Regions from separate parts of the Klebsiella sp. PL-2018 genome, predicted to be linked through region 4. Evidence: predicted binding sites of a transcription regulator. Region 4 holds the regulator's gene; each other region holds the start of a gene.
What was found. The regulator CRP, encoded in region 4, controls carbon source genes, mostly activating them, when cyclic AMP is high. The targets are predictions, from matches to a motif close to ATGTGANNNNNNTCACAT.
Positions count from the first base shown of each region.

Region 1 (3,512 bases), 1.2 Mb from region 4:
GATAGAGCGATTGGAAGCCGGGACCGGGCTATCATCAAAGGCGATACCGGTACGGAAGGTCCAGTTATCGTCGTGGTAATAGGTCGTACCCAGCGCGATACGGTAGGAATCTTTAAAACCTTCGTCCTTGTAGAACAGCGTTTCACCACCGCTGGTTTTGGTCGCTTTCAGCTCCTGGAACTGGCTCCAGCTGGTGTATGCCAGGCTGTAGTGAACGGCCCATTTTGGCGCCACGCGGTTATAACCTGATACTTCCCACATTTCTGGCAGATTCAACGTCAGAGAACCGCCAATCGTGGAGCCGCCGGTGCCGTACGGTAGGCCCAGTCCCAGAGCGGAGTTGATGGGGTTAAGGGACGACGGCAGGCTGCTCTTGTAATCCCCGTCAAAATCAACTTTGACTTCAGAGCGGTAGGTTAAGCCATAGCGGTTGTTTTTATCGACTTCATATAAAATACCGGCATTCCAGCCAAAGCCCCATTCATCACCCTTCAGACGAGCAATTTGGGTGTCGCGGCTGATACCGCCGGCCTGTTGACCGATGGCCGCAGCCTGAGCCGGGGAGAGTTTGCCGGCTTTCACCATTCCCGGTAGCTGTGCGCCGATAATTTCCGGTAAATCACCCGCATAGCGCTCTAATTTTGCTCGAGCGTACACGGCGTCAAAGCCCAGACCAAAACTCCAGTGGTCGTTGAGACGATAAGCGCCGCTCAGGTTCAGGTTAAGCGTTTCGAGATCGGTGGTACCGCCCATCGAGCCCGCGGCAAAATCGTTGTTGAACTCGGTGGCTAAACCATAGTTAGAGGTCAGGGAAGCTCCCCAACCGAACTGGTCGTTAATCGGCGCCACGAAGTGCAGATTCGGCACCCATGCGGTAGGCGCAATATTGTCCTGGCTGGCGTCATTACCGATAACTGAACTACCGGTGACGTTGACATCAGGATCGACGAAAATAGCGCCGCCGGAGAAGGTTGGACGGTCGAACATCATGATTAACGCCGGGTTACGACTGGCGTTTCCCGCATCATCAGCAATAGCGCCTTCACCTGAATAGGCGCGACCAAGGCCCGATGAAGAGAATTCGTTTAGCTGAAAGCCTGCTGACCAGGCCTGGGTTGAAACGAGTGCTACAGCCACTGCAAGGGCAGATTGGGTAAGGCGGGTTTTCTGGCTCATGCCCATAACCTCATAGAGTTATTTTTATTTAAACAATGTTACATGCTGTAACAGGAGCGCGAAGTGTAGGGTCTGCTTTACGACAGAGAAATCAGACCAGTGCGCTGAGTATAGGTCTGACCAGATGATATGTTGCAAGTTTGTTTATAAGTTTTTTCAATTGTGATCTAAGAAACGCGATCCAGTTGGCAAATTTGCCCGGGTACCTGTTACCCAAAGTAGGCGCTTTTTGTTTTGGATCATTTTTAAGTGTGATTTCGGTCACTTATCCCGTTTGTCGCCATTAACGACTGGAGGCAGGCATGCCCGGGGCGTAAAATACGCACATTATTTGTCTGGCACCTTGAGTGCATATACAGAGGAAATCTACGATGAGTAAATGCAGTGCTGATGAAACCCCGGTTTGCTGCTGTATGGATGTTGGCACCATTATGGACAACACCGATTGCACCGCCTCTTATAGCCGCGTGTTTGCGAACCGTGCCGAAGCCGAAGAAACGCTCGCCGCATTAAGCGAAAGAGCGCGTAACGTTGAATCAGAGCCGTGCAAAATCACCCCGACCTTTACCGACGTTGATGGCGGCGTGAAGCTGGATATCGATTTCGTGTTCAGCTGTGAAGCTGAAACCCTGATTTTCCAGCTCGGCTTGCGTTAATCCTTCCCTTAATGCCCCTCATGGCAGGGGCGTTACCTTTTCTAATCAATGTGTTTTGGCTCCCACTTTTTCGGTTCCCCGATTGGCTTAATGTAAAATATTAGTTAAAACTGTTATCAGGTCAGACCACTTTGTTTTATCGGTTAACAGGGGAGCGTTATGAGTCAGGCATTACCGCTAGTCACCCGCCAGGGCGATCGTATCGCGATAGTCAGCGGTTTACGTACTCCGTTTGCCCGACAGGCGACGGCTTTTCACGGCGTGCCGGCCGTTGATTTAGGTAAGCTGGTGGTCGGCGAAATGCTGGCTCGCAGCAACATCCCCGCGGACATAATAGACCAGCTGGTATTTGGCCAGGTGGTGCAGATGCCGGAAGCGCCGAACATCGCCCGGGAAATTGTGCTGGGGACCGGCATGAGCGTGCATACCGATGCCTACAGCGTCAGCCGCGCCTGTGCGACCAGCTTTCAGGCGGTAGCCAACGTCGCGGAAAGCCTGATGGCAGGCACTATTCGCGCGGGTATCGCCGGCGGAGCCGACTCCTCTTCCGTATTACCTATTGGCGTCAGCAAAAAACTCGCCCGAACGCTTGTTGATGCCAACAAAGCTCGCACCCTGGGACAGCGTCTGAAGCTATTTTCTCGGCTGCGTTTTCGCGACCTTCTGCCCGTACCGCCAGCGGTTGCCGAATACTCAACCGGCCTGCGGATGGGCGATACCGCCGAGCAGATGGCGAAAACGTGGGCTATCACGCGCGAACGGCAGGATGCGCTGGCGCTGCGTTCACACCAGCTTGCCGCCAGAGCCTGGGAGGAAGGTAAGCTCTCGGCAGAAGTGATGACGGCGTACACGCCGCCGTTCCGTGAGCCGCTGGAACAGGATAATAATATTCGTAAAAATTCAACCCTGGCGGATTACCAAAAGTTACGCCCGGCCTTCGATCGTCAACACGGGAGCGTAACCGCCGCGAACAGTACGCCGCTAACCGATGGAGCGGCGGCGGTGATCCTGATGACAGAATCCCGGGCTAAAGAGCTGGGCCTTGTTCCGCTGGGCTATCTGCGAAGCTACGCTTTCACCGCGATTGATGTTCGCCAGGATATGCTGCTGGGCCCGGCGTGGTCGACGCCTCTGGCGCTGGAAAGAGCGGGGCTGACGCTGGCTGATTTGACCCTGATTGATATGCATGAAGCTTTTGCCGCGCAAACGCTGGCCAACCTGCAATGTATGGCCAGCGATCGCTTTGCCCGCGAAGTGCTTGGCCGCTCTCAGGCTACCGGGGAAGTGGACGAGAGCAAATTTAACGTGCTTGGCGGCTCGATTGCCTACGGTCATCCCTTTGCCGCCACCGGCGCGCGAATGATTACCCAAACGCTGCATGAACTGCGGCGGCGCGGCGGCGGATTTGGTCTGGTCACCGCCTGCGCGGCGGGTGGGTTGGGTTCAGCGATGGTTCTGGAGGCCGAATAATGGAAACCGTATCGGCATTTACGCTTGAGGTTCGCCCGGACAATATCGCCGTCATCACCATTGACGCGCCCGGTGAAAAAATGAATACCCTGAAAGCTGAGTTCGCCAGCGAGGTACGGGGGATCATCCGCCAGATCCGCGACAATAAGGAGCTGCGCGGCGCGGTGTTTATCTCGGCAAAAGCGGATAACTTTATCGCCGGGGCGGATA
Region 1 covers NZ_CP077673.1:4,170,160-4,173,671, reverse strand. The annotation lists gene fadL (long-chain fatty acid transporter FadL) at 1-1,176, opposite strand, end outside; gene MKleb_RS19435 (YfcZ/YiiS family protein) at 1,548-1,832, shown strand; gene fadI (acetyl-CoA C-acyltransferase FadI) at 1,992-3,302, shown strand; gene fadJ (fatty acid oxidation complex subunit alpha FadJ) at 3,302-3,512, shown strand, end outside.
Region 1: MKleb_RS19435 (YfcZ/YiiS family protein) is a predicted target of CRP. The motif match lies at 1,426-1,443, and genes of this name have one in related genera.

Region 2 (3,512 bases), 530 kb from region 4:
GATGGTCCGGGTCACCTTCGATATGGAAGATAGACGCTTTGGCATTTTTTGCGCCGTCGCCGAGGCTGTACATTAACAGCCCGCAGCCAACGGAACAGTAAGTGCAGGTGTTACGGGTTTCGCGGGTGCGCAGCAGCTTGTACTGCCGTGTTTCCGCGAGTGCTAAACCGGGCGCAAAGCCCAGCGCCGCTGCCGTGGTTCCTGCCATACCGCCAGCGCAGATCTTAAAGAACTGCCTTCTGCTGACCTGCATGGTTCGCTCCTTGTTTCGACATTGTCACGTATAGTTATTTGCTTTGCGGTAAGGGCCGCAAAGGTTCAGAATTGGGGGTAATTTCCCTCGTTCCCGAAGGGATATAAACAGAATACCACATTGTGTGTATGCCTGTTCCAATACGGTTAAGACAAAGTGAACAAGAAGCCTCTTGAACAAATCGAAAATGTGACAGATATCACAGGTTATCGCCAGGTGTCGCTCTGGAAGCGCCAAAATTTGCAACATCCTCAGCCAGACGAGTTAGCTGAAGAGGTACCCGTTGCGCTGGTTTATAACGGCATCTCGCACGTGGTGATGATGGCGACGCCGAAAGACCTGGCGCAGTTCGCCGTCGGCTTTTCCTTATCCGAAGGGATTATCGAAAACCGGGGCGAGATTTATGGTATGGACGTCGTTCAGGCCTGTAACGGCCTGGAAGTGCAAATCGAACTCTCCAGCCGCCGCTTTATGGGGCTGAAAGAGCGCCGTCGCGCGCTGGCCGGACGCACCGGATGCGGAGTATGCGGCGTTGAGCAGCTCAACGATATCGGGAAGCCCGTGCAGCCGCTGCCCTTTACCCAGACGTTCGATCTGGCGAATCTCGATCGCGCGCTGGCTCACCTGCATGATTTTCAGCCGATAGGCCGCCTTACCGGCTGTACTCACGCCGCGGCCTGGGTAAGTCCTTCCGGCGAGCTCGCGGGCGGCCATGAAGACGTGGGTCGCCACGTGGCGCTGGACAAGCTCCTGGGACACCGCGCGGAATCAGAAGGCGCCTGGCAGAACGGCGCGGCGCTGGTCTCCAGCCGCGCCAGCTATGAAATGGTGCAGAAGGCGGCCATGTGCGGGGTGGAAATCCTCTTTGCGGTCTCTGCCGCGACCACGCTGGCGGTTGACGTCGCCGAGCGCTGCAACCTGACGCTGGTGGGATTCTGCAAGCCGGGCAGGGCTACCGTTTACACGCATCCGCAGCGGTTAATTGCGGGTTAAATTTAAGTCAGTTTTTTTGAATGATGACAACAAATCCTTCCGCTTTTTGTTTGGCGATGTGAGGGCTACTATTTATCACATCAAGGCACGGCGCCTTATTCAAACAACTAACGTAAAGGGTTTATATCATGAAAAGCATCAAAAATTTTGTCGCAGTTATCGCTCTGGCCGCTTCTTTTGGTTCTTTCGCTGCGGAAACCGTGACCGCGACCGCCGCAACGATGGACGGTGCGGAAGCGAAAATCGCCGCTCAGGCCCAGGCCGCTGGCGCTTCGTCTTACAAAATTACCGAAGCGTTTACCGGTAACCGCGTGCACATGACTGCGGAACTGAATAAATAAGCGTAAAGCTACTGTCGAAAGAGCGCCCTGGGGGCGCTTTTTTTGTGTCTGAGATTTATTCCCAGGGGGCTTAACGCAGGTGCCTTTGCCGTGAGGGGCGGCGATATCAGAATCAAAACAGGCTGAATGCAGCTTTACGTGTTGGTCCCTGCAAGAAGGCAGACAACAGATGAGAAAGCCGTGAACCTTCCTGACGCAAAAAAATGCGCTATTTATCACATTTCTGTCTTTTCATCATCGCTGGGTTTATGGGAGAAAACAGGCAGCCCACCCGCGCAATTATCGCTTCAAGCAACTTAATGATCTTAAAGCAAATAAAAAGATAATTGTTAAGGCGATCTCATTTTATAAAAGAGATATGCATCACAAAAAATGAGTAAATAAACCCACTGTCAATATTAGGCTCGGAGGAATTTATCAGCATATTGTGATCTCTATTGCAAATAACGGTCTTGAACTCAGGGAAAAATGTGGGCAAGCAAAGCAACGGAGACAGGCAATGAAAATTGGCATGGTTATTAGCGGCGGCGATGTTTCTGGAATTAATAATTTTATATTCCAGATAGCCAGACTGGCGAGTGCCGATATCACCCTTTTTAATGGCGGAATACCCGGACTGCTGGATAAAAATCATCACGAAGTCGCCTGGCGCGATCTGGTTGATTTCTCCATTGCCTCTATTCCGATCATCACCTCCGGGCGAACCAGCCGCAGGCTGCTGCGCAGTGAATATGAAACCATAGCCAAAAAAATTAAATCACTGCGCATTGATGTGCTGATTATGGCCGGCGGCGACGGCAGCCTGCAGTTTCTCAATACGCTGAGCGAATTTGATATTAACTGCTTTGGCGTCGGGATGACTATCGATAATGATGTGTACGGCAGCGATTATACCATTGGTTTTTCCACCGCCTGCGAGCAGATTATTAAGGAAGTTTCCCGGTTAAGAAATACCGGAAGAGCATTACCGGGCCGCGTCTTTATGGTCGAAATATTAGGAGGCTATTGTGGAGAGTTAACGCTGCAATCCGCGATTAAATCGAATGCTGATATCGCCCTGATTCCGGAATCGCAGATGCCGTTAGAAACGCTGGCCGAGCGGGTGAAGCATAAGCTGACACAGCAGAACAGCGTGGTGATCCTGTGCTCTGAAGGCTACACCAGGGAGTATTCCCCCGGCTTTCAGGGGGCCATTGATACCATGATTAAGCAGCTTGAACCGCAAATTGGCGTGCGTATTCGTAAAACCATCGTAGGCTACGGTTTGCGCAATGGCGATCCGACCTGCGAAGAAATTTACCAGGGCACGATTATGGCCAGTGAAGTGGTTCGCTGTATTCAGTCAGGGATGAAAAATAAAGCCATCATAATTAATTCAAGCAACAAACCTATTCCGATTGATTTAGTTAGTATGAAAAAACGTCTGGTCGACACTGAAGGACATCATTATAAACTTGCCAAACAACTCAATATTATTTGAGGAGACCCTACATGCTGAAAATTCTATGCGTATGTGGCTGCGGCCTCGGTTCAAGCTTTGCCATTGAAATGACGGCGAAGGCAGTTTTAAAGAAGCTGGAGATTCCCGCACAGATTGAACATACCACTATTTCCGAAGCCGGGGCGTTTAAATCAGATATGATTCTGACGCAAAAAACCTTCGCCGATATATTAACGGCGGATGCCAGTGCGGAAGAAATTAAACGCGTGGTGGTACTGCATAAGCTCACCGATAAAGATGAAATTGAAGCTAAGATCGTCGCATTCTTAAAAGAGCGTAACCTGAAGGTAGCGGACTATGAATAGCTTTGTAGAGTTTATCGTTAAAGATTTACTCGGCCAGGCTTCAATATTAATTGCATTTATTGCGATGCTGGGCCTGATTCTGCAAAAAAAATCAGCGGGCAAAACGGCGGAGGGGACGT
Region 2 covers NZ_CP077673.1:94,617-98,128, forward strand. The annotation lists gene fdnG (formate dehydrogenase-N subunit alpha) at 1-253, opposite strand, end outside; gene fdhD (formate dehydrogenase accessory sulfurtransferase FdhD) at 410-1,246, shown strand; gene MKleb_RS00425 (YdgH/BhsA/McbA-like domain containing protein) at 1,375-1,587, shown strand; gene MKleb_RS00430 (6-phosphofructokinase) at 2,087-3,067, shown strand; gene MKleb_RS00435 (PTS sugar transporter subunit IIB) at 3,079-3,393, shown strand; gene MKleb_RS00440 (PTS sugar transporter subunit IIC) at 3,386-3,512, shown strand, end outside.
Region 2: MKleb_RS00430 (6-phosphofructokinase) is a predicted target of CRP. The motif match lies at 1,791-1,808, and genes of this name have one in related genera.

Region 3 (3,512 bases), 1.9 Mb from region 4:
GTAATAAAAAACTGGTGACCATCGCCGTAGGCGCCAACGCGGAGAGCCCAAAAAGCTGGGTGGACGTCAAAGCCATTGCGCCATCGCTCGACTACATCAACCTGATGACCTACGACCTGGCCTACGGTACCCAATACTTCAATTCCAACCTGTATGATTCAACCCGCTGGCCGACGGTCGCCGAAGCGGATAAGTACAGCGCGGACTTTATAGTGAACAACTACCTTGCCGCCGGTCTAAAGCCGAGCCAGATGAACCTGGGGATTGGTTTCTATGGCCGGATACCCAAACGCGCCGTCGAGCCGGGTATTGACTGGAGCAAGCCGGACGCGCAGAAAAACCCGGCCACCCGCCCCTACTTTGCGGCTCAACAGATTGAGCTGTTCGAATCGCTGGGCGTCGATCTGACCAAAGATACCTATGTGAAATATAACGATATCGTGGCGAAGTTAATCAACGATCCGCAGAAGCGCTTTACTCAGCATTGGGATGATGAAGCGAAGGTACCGTGGCTGTCGGTGCAGTCCGCCGACGGTCAAGCCCTCTTTGCGCTTTCGTATGAGAACCCGCGCTCGGTGGCCATCAAGGCTGACTACATCAAGAGCAAGGGGCTGGGTGGCGCGATGTTCTGGGAGTACGGCGCCGATGACCAGAATCAGTTAGCGAAACAGCTGGCCGAGTCATTGGGGATCAAACGCTGATCTGCGCGGTGTCAGCGCCAGCACAATAGGTTATGATAACCCCATTCCGCTGCGCCGGCTCCGGCGCAGCTTTTCATTTGCAACAAAAGGCATGGGTATTATGGCTTATATCCCGAAAAACTACGCCCGTCTGGAAGTCGGTTACCGCGAAAAAGCGCTGAAGCTCTTCCCCTGGGTCTGCGGACGCTGCTCGCGAGAGTTTGTCTATTCAAACCTGCGTGAACTGACGGTACACCATATTGACCACGACCACTCCAATAACCCGGAAGATGGTAGCAACTGGGAGATGCTGTGCCTGTACTGTCACGATCATGAGCACTCAAAATACACCGAAGCCGATCTGTATGGCTCGACGGTGGTCGCTGGCGAAGATGCGCAGAAAAGCGTCGGCGAAGCGAAATATAACCCCTTCGCCGATCTTAAAGCGATGATGAACAAGAAGTAACGTTGTGATGCCTCAGAGCCCGGCGCGCAGTTAGCCGGGCTGACGCAGGCCTTTTCAGTCTCAGGATTTAAAGGTCGCGATAGGCTGCGGCGTAATGCCGAAGTCAACTTTCAGCTGCTGTTTACTCTTCATCACCATCTGCCCGTTGGTATCGATGGTCATATGCTGCGCGTCAACGTTGTATCGCGCCTGCCAGAGCATCACCAGCTGCAGACAGTTCTCTTTCTGTTCGTCAGTCAACGCCACGCCGTCCGGCCATTTACCCAGCTCAACCGCCGTCGCCAGGCGCTGATAAACTTCCGGCGTCATACCGTCAATAATCCGCTCAATTTCCATCTTCCGCCAACCCCGTTTGGAATAATTTGCTGAATCGTTTTTTCAACCCTTAATTTGCTCACCGTTTTCATCATTGGTGAAGCTTAATGAGGCCGAATTAACACAAAAACGCTCTCCGGTGGGCTGTGGACCATCCGGGAATACGTGCCCAAGGTGAGCATCGCAGTTTCCGCAGCGAATTTCCGTGCGCTGCATACCGTGGGAGTAATCATTAAGGTAGCGGATAGCGTCATCGCTGACGGGCTCATAAAAGCTTGGCCAGCCGCAGCCGGAATCATACTTGGTTTGCGAGTGAAACAGCGCGGCATCGCACACCAGGCAGTGGTAGACGCCATCGCGTTTGTTGTGGAGCAACCGCCCGGTGAACGGCGGTTCAGTACCGTGATTCTGCGTCACGTAAAACTGCATCTCGCTCAAATTTTTTTTGAGCTCGTCCGAAGAGGGTTTATTCGACATTGGCTTGCTTCTCGCTGTGAAAGGACAACTTTTCACGTCAATTCTAACAAAATATTAACAATGAAGCGTGCACTTTTGTTCTAAACTTAGGCGACGCCAAAAGGCAGCCACACAATTGTGATGAATATCACATTTTTATCTTCAGTGACCTTTAAAATTCCGGGCGCAGCCCCCATATGGAATTGGGCTCAAAGGGAAAGTGGGATAAATCGACCGCGCAAAGGCATGCTCTGGATTGATTTGTCGCAATGATTGACACGATTCCGCTTGACGCTGCGTAAGGTTTTTGTAATTTTACAGGCAACCTTTTATTCACTAACAAATAGCTGGTGGAATATATGACTATCAAAGTAGGTATCAACGGTTTTGGCCGTATCGGTCGCATTGTTTTCCGTGCTGCTCAGGAACGTTCTGACATCGAGATCGTTGCAATCAACGACCTGTTAGACGCTGACTACATGGCTTACATGCTGAAGTATGACTCCACTCACGGCCGTTTCAACGGTACCGTTGAAGTGAAAGACGGTCATCTGATCGTTAACGGTAAAAAAATCCGTGTTACCGCTGAGCGTGACCCGGCTAACCTGAAGTGGGACGAAGTGGGTGTTGACGTTGTTGCTGAAGCAACCGGTATCTTCCTGACCGACGAAACCGCTCGTAAACACATCACCGCTGGCGCGAAAAAAGTCGTACTGACTGGCCCGTCCAAAGACAACACTCCGATGTTTGTTAAAGGCGCTAACTTTGACAAATACGAAGGCCAGGACATCGTTTCCAACGCATCCTGCACCACCAACTGCCTGGCTCCGCTTGCAAAAGTTATCAACGACAACTTCGGCATCATCGAAGGTCTGATGACTACCGTTCACGCAACCACCGCGACTCAGAAAACCGTTGATGGCCCGTCTCACAAAGACTGGCGCGGCGGCCGCGGCGCAGCTCAGAACATCATCCCGTCCTCTACCGGCGCTGCTAAAGCTGTAGGTAAAGTTCTGCCAGAACTGAATGGCAAACTGACCGGTATGGCGTTCCGCGTTCCGACTCCGAACGTATCCGTTGTTGACCTGACCGTTCGTCTGGAAAAAGCTGCTTCTTATGAAGAAATTAAGAAAGCAATCAAAGCTGCTTCCGAAGGCGCAATGAAAGGCGTTCTGGGCTACACCGAAGACGACGTGGTATCCACCGATTTCAACGGTGAAATCTGCACTTCCGTATTTGACGCCAAAGCGGGTATCGCTCTGAACGACAACTTTGTGAAACTGGTTTCCTGGTACGATAACGAAACTGGTTACTCCAACAAGGTTCTGGACCTGATTGCTCACATCTCCAAATAAGTTGAGATGAGACAGTAATCTGTAAGAGCGACTTCGGTCGCTCTTTTTTTTGTCTGAAGATAAAGGATTGCGTAATGATTAATAAAATTTTTGCCCTCCCGGTTATCGAACAGCTTACCCCTGTACTTTCCCGCCGCCAGCTTGATGACCTGGAGCTGATCGTCGTTGACCATCCGCAGGTGAAAGCGTCCGTGGCTTTCCAGGGCGCTCACCTGCTCTCCTGGAAGCCCGCTGGCGAAG
Region 3 covers NZ_CP077673.1:3,443,335-3,446,846, forward strand. The annotation lists gene MKleb_RS16010 (chitinase ChiD) at 1-701, shown strand, start outside; gene yajD (HNH nuclease YajD) at 802-1,146, shown strand; gene MKleb_RS16020 (YeaC family protein) at 1,207-1,482, opposite strand; gene msrB (peptide-methionine (R)-S-oxide reductase MsrB) at 1,525-1,938, opposite strand; gene gapA (glyceraldehyde-3-phosphate dehydrogenase) at 2,277-3,272, shown strand; gene MKleb_RS16035 (D-hexose-6-phosphate mutarotase) at 3,347-3,512, shown strand, end outside.
Region 3: msrB (peptide-methionine (R)-S-oxide reductase MsrB) is a predicted target of CRP. The motif match lies at 2,054-2,071, and genes of this name have one in related genera.

Region 4 (3,512 bases):
CAGCGGCGGCAGCGATGTGGCGGGGTCCGTATGCTGGGTAAGCAGACTGTATTTGGCCTCGCAGTAGTTGGCCAGCTCCCGGTAGAGCAGGCTTAATGATTCGCGCAGCGGCTGTTCGCGCCACAGCCAAAACCAGAACCAGTTAAACACGCCATACCATAAGGTGCCCATGGCGTAGATTAACAGCGGCTCCCAGATCGGCATATTGCCAGCGAGACTGAGGGTAAAAATAGCCGCGATAAGCGAGGCGGGCAGCAGCCGAGCGTGCAGGGAGCTGATTTCGGCGGTGACGCCGAGGATGAGCGCCAGACCCGTGAGGATCAGCGGCAAAGGGATGTCTCGCTGCAGAAGGAGCTGAACGATCAGGCTACAGCCGGCAAACAGGCTGCCGCCGATAATCAGGCGTTTAAAGAAGCGTTTATGCGGCGTATCCAGCCCGGCAACGTTGCAGCAGGCGGGAACTAGAGAAAACAGCAGCCCCTGCTGGAGATGACCGAGCAGAAGCCCAATCGCAACCGGCAGACACAACACCAGCGTTTGCCGCAGTGCATAGTTGACTTCCGGGTGGTAAATCAGCCTGCGCCACATGAGGGGAAAACAAAAACGGCGTATTGTTAGGCAATACGCCGTTTTACCGACTTAACGGGTACCGTAGACGACGATAGTTTTACCGTGCGCGGAGATCAGGTTTTGATCTTCCAGCATTTTCAGGATGCGGCCAACGGTCTCGCGGGAGCATCCGACGATCTGACCAATTTCCTGGCGGGTAATTTTAATTTGCATACCGTCCGGGTGGGTCATCGCATCCGGCTGTTTAGCCAGGTTCAGCAGCGTCTGAGCGATACGACCGGTAACGTCAAGGAAGGCGAGGTTGCCGACTTTCTCAGACGTGACCTGCAGACGACGAGCCATCTGCGAAGAGAGACGCATCAGGATGTCCGGGTTAACCTGGATCAGCTGACGGAACTTTTTGTAGGAGATTTCGGCCACTTCACATGCGGTTTTCGCACGTACCCAAGCGCTACGCTCCTGGCCTTCTTCAAACAAGCCTAATTCACCGATGAAATCGCCCTGATTAAGGTAAGAGAGGATCATCTCTTTACCTTCTTCATCCTTGATGAGTACAGCCACGGAGCCTTTAACGATGTAGTACAACGTTTCTGCTTTCTCACCCTGGTGGATCAGCGTGCTCTTTGATGGGTACTTATGAATGTGGCAATGAGACAAGAACCATTCAAGGGTAGGGTCTGTTTGCGGTTTGCCAAGCACCATGCGCGGTTATCCTCTGTTATAAGCTATCTCCGGGTGCCGACACTACACGGCATCCGGGCATGCAATCGTATTGAATCCCTATACCTGGGAATCCGGCTGAAATTTTTCTGCAGCCTGTAATGTGAAGTCCTCTGCATACATGCAGTACATCAATGTATTACTGTAGCATCCAGATTGTTTTAGCATAGCTTTCGCCGCATGTCTCCTGGTGTCTCGCTTCAGCATGACCCAGGTCGCCTTCCGTTGCTAGAATTGTTATGTACGCGTAATCTGTCAGGAAAATTACAGCCCTGGAGTTAAATTTATGCAAGCGCGAGTGAAGTGGGTTGAAGGGTTAACCTTCATCGGTGAGTCGGCTTCTGGTCACCAGATTCTGATGGACGGCAATTCCGGGGATAAAGCGCCTAGCCCAATGGAAATGGTACTGATGGCGGCAGGCGGATGCAGCGCGATTGATGTGGTTTCCATATTGCAGAAGGGCCGCCAGAACGTCACCAACTGCGAAGTTAAGCTGACCTCGGAGCGCCGCGAAGAGGCGCCGCGTCTGTTTACCCATATCAATCTGCATTTTATCGTGACCGGTAAAGAACTGAAGGACGCTGCCGTGTCTCGCGCGGTCGACCTGTCGGCGGAAAAGTATTGTTCCGTCGCGCTGATGCTTGAGAAAGCGGTAAACATTACCCACTCTTATGAAGTGATCGAAGGGTAAGCCGAATGCGCCCCGGCCGGCAATCGCGCCACCGGGGTTCTGGCTACTCGCTGATTTTCCTGCCTTCCATCAGCCGCTCAACCAGCGGCGCCATAATCAGTTCCATCGCCAGCCCCATTTTCCCGCCCGGTACCACCAGGGTATTCATATGCGAAATAAACGAGCCCTGCAGCATCGCCAGTAGCCAGGGGAAATCGATATTTTTTAGATTACGGAAATGGATAACGACAAAACTTTCATCCAGTGAAGGAATGGCTTTGGCCGCAAACGGGTTGGACGTATCCACCGTCGGTACGCGCTGAAAGTTGAGGTGGGTGCGTGAAAACTGCGGGGTGATAAAGTTGATGTAATCTTCCATCGAGCGGACCACGGAATCCATGACCGCCTCACGAGAGTGTCCGCGCTCGCTGGTGTCGCGGATAAGCTTCTGGATCCACTCAAGATTGACGATGGGCACCACGCCGACCAGCAGGTCGACATGGTTTGCTACGTTATGCTGTGGCGTCACAACGCCGCCGTGCAGGCCTTCATAAAACAGGACGTCAGTCGGTTCCGGCAGCGGCTGCCAGGGCGTGAAGGTCCCCGGAACCTGATTCCACGGCACGGCCTCGTCATAGGTATGTAAATATTTGCGCGACTGGCCTTTGCCGCTTTGCCCATATTCGGCGAACGTGTGTTCCAGCAGGCCGAAGTCGTTAGCCTCGGGGCCAAAGTAGCTGATATGTTTGCCCTGATCGCGTGCTTTACGGATCGCCATGTCCATTTCCGGACGGGTATAGCGGTGAAAGCTATCGCCTTCAACTTCGGCGGCGTGCAGATTAAGCTGGGCGAAAATTTTGCGAAAAGCGAGGCTGGTGGTCGTGGTTCCCGCGCCGCTGGAGCCCGTGACGGCAATCACCGGATGTTTGGCAGACATAACAACTCCCAGAGTAAACGATAGTGTGTGCCGCCTTAGCCGTGAAACTGCTTGCGGGGCATGATATTCACCGTTTCGTGCAGTTCTGACCACACCAGCACGGCTTCTCCGCTTTTCAACTGCTGTTTAACATCCGCGACTTTATCCGTCAGCGAACGTTCATGTTCACCATAATCGGTGCCTTCACGTAATACAAAACTTTCGATCAGGTTATCCAGCGTTTCGGGATCGAGATCTTGCCAGGGAATGATCATATTTGCGCTCCTAGCCAACGGGTTAGCCAATCCGGGATGCGTTTTTCAAGCCACATTTCAGGCTTACGCAGCGTGCCGCCGACGAAGCCAACGTGCCCGCCGTGCTCCGTGAGCTGATATTCGACATTCGCCGGCAGCTGCTCCTGCGGGGGAATCGAGTGGTGATCCATAAAGGGATCGTCCTTCGCGTGAATAATCAGCGTGGGCTTAGTGATATCGCTCAGGCGCGGCATGGCGCTACACTGGCGATAGTAGTCCAGCGCATCGGCAAAACCGTGGATCCTGGCCGTAATGCAATCGTCAAACTCGCGGATACGGCGCATGCTTTTTAGCTGGCGTAAATCGACGGGCAGAGAGCCGG
Region 4 covers NZ_CP077673.1:5,387,910-5,391,421, reverse strand. The annotation lists gene MKleb_RS25550 (YccS/YhfK family putative transporter) at 1-588, opposite strand, end outside; gene crp (cAMP-activated global transcriptional regulator CRP) at 640-1,272, opposite strand; gene MKleb_RS25540 (OsmC family protein) at 1,577-1,981, shown strand; gene MKleb_RS25535 (phosphoribulokinase) at 2,025-2,897, opposite strand; gene MKleb_RS25530 (YheU family protein) at 2,933-3,151, opposite strand; gene MKleb_RS25525 (hydrolase) at 3,148-3,512, opposite strand, start outside.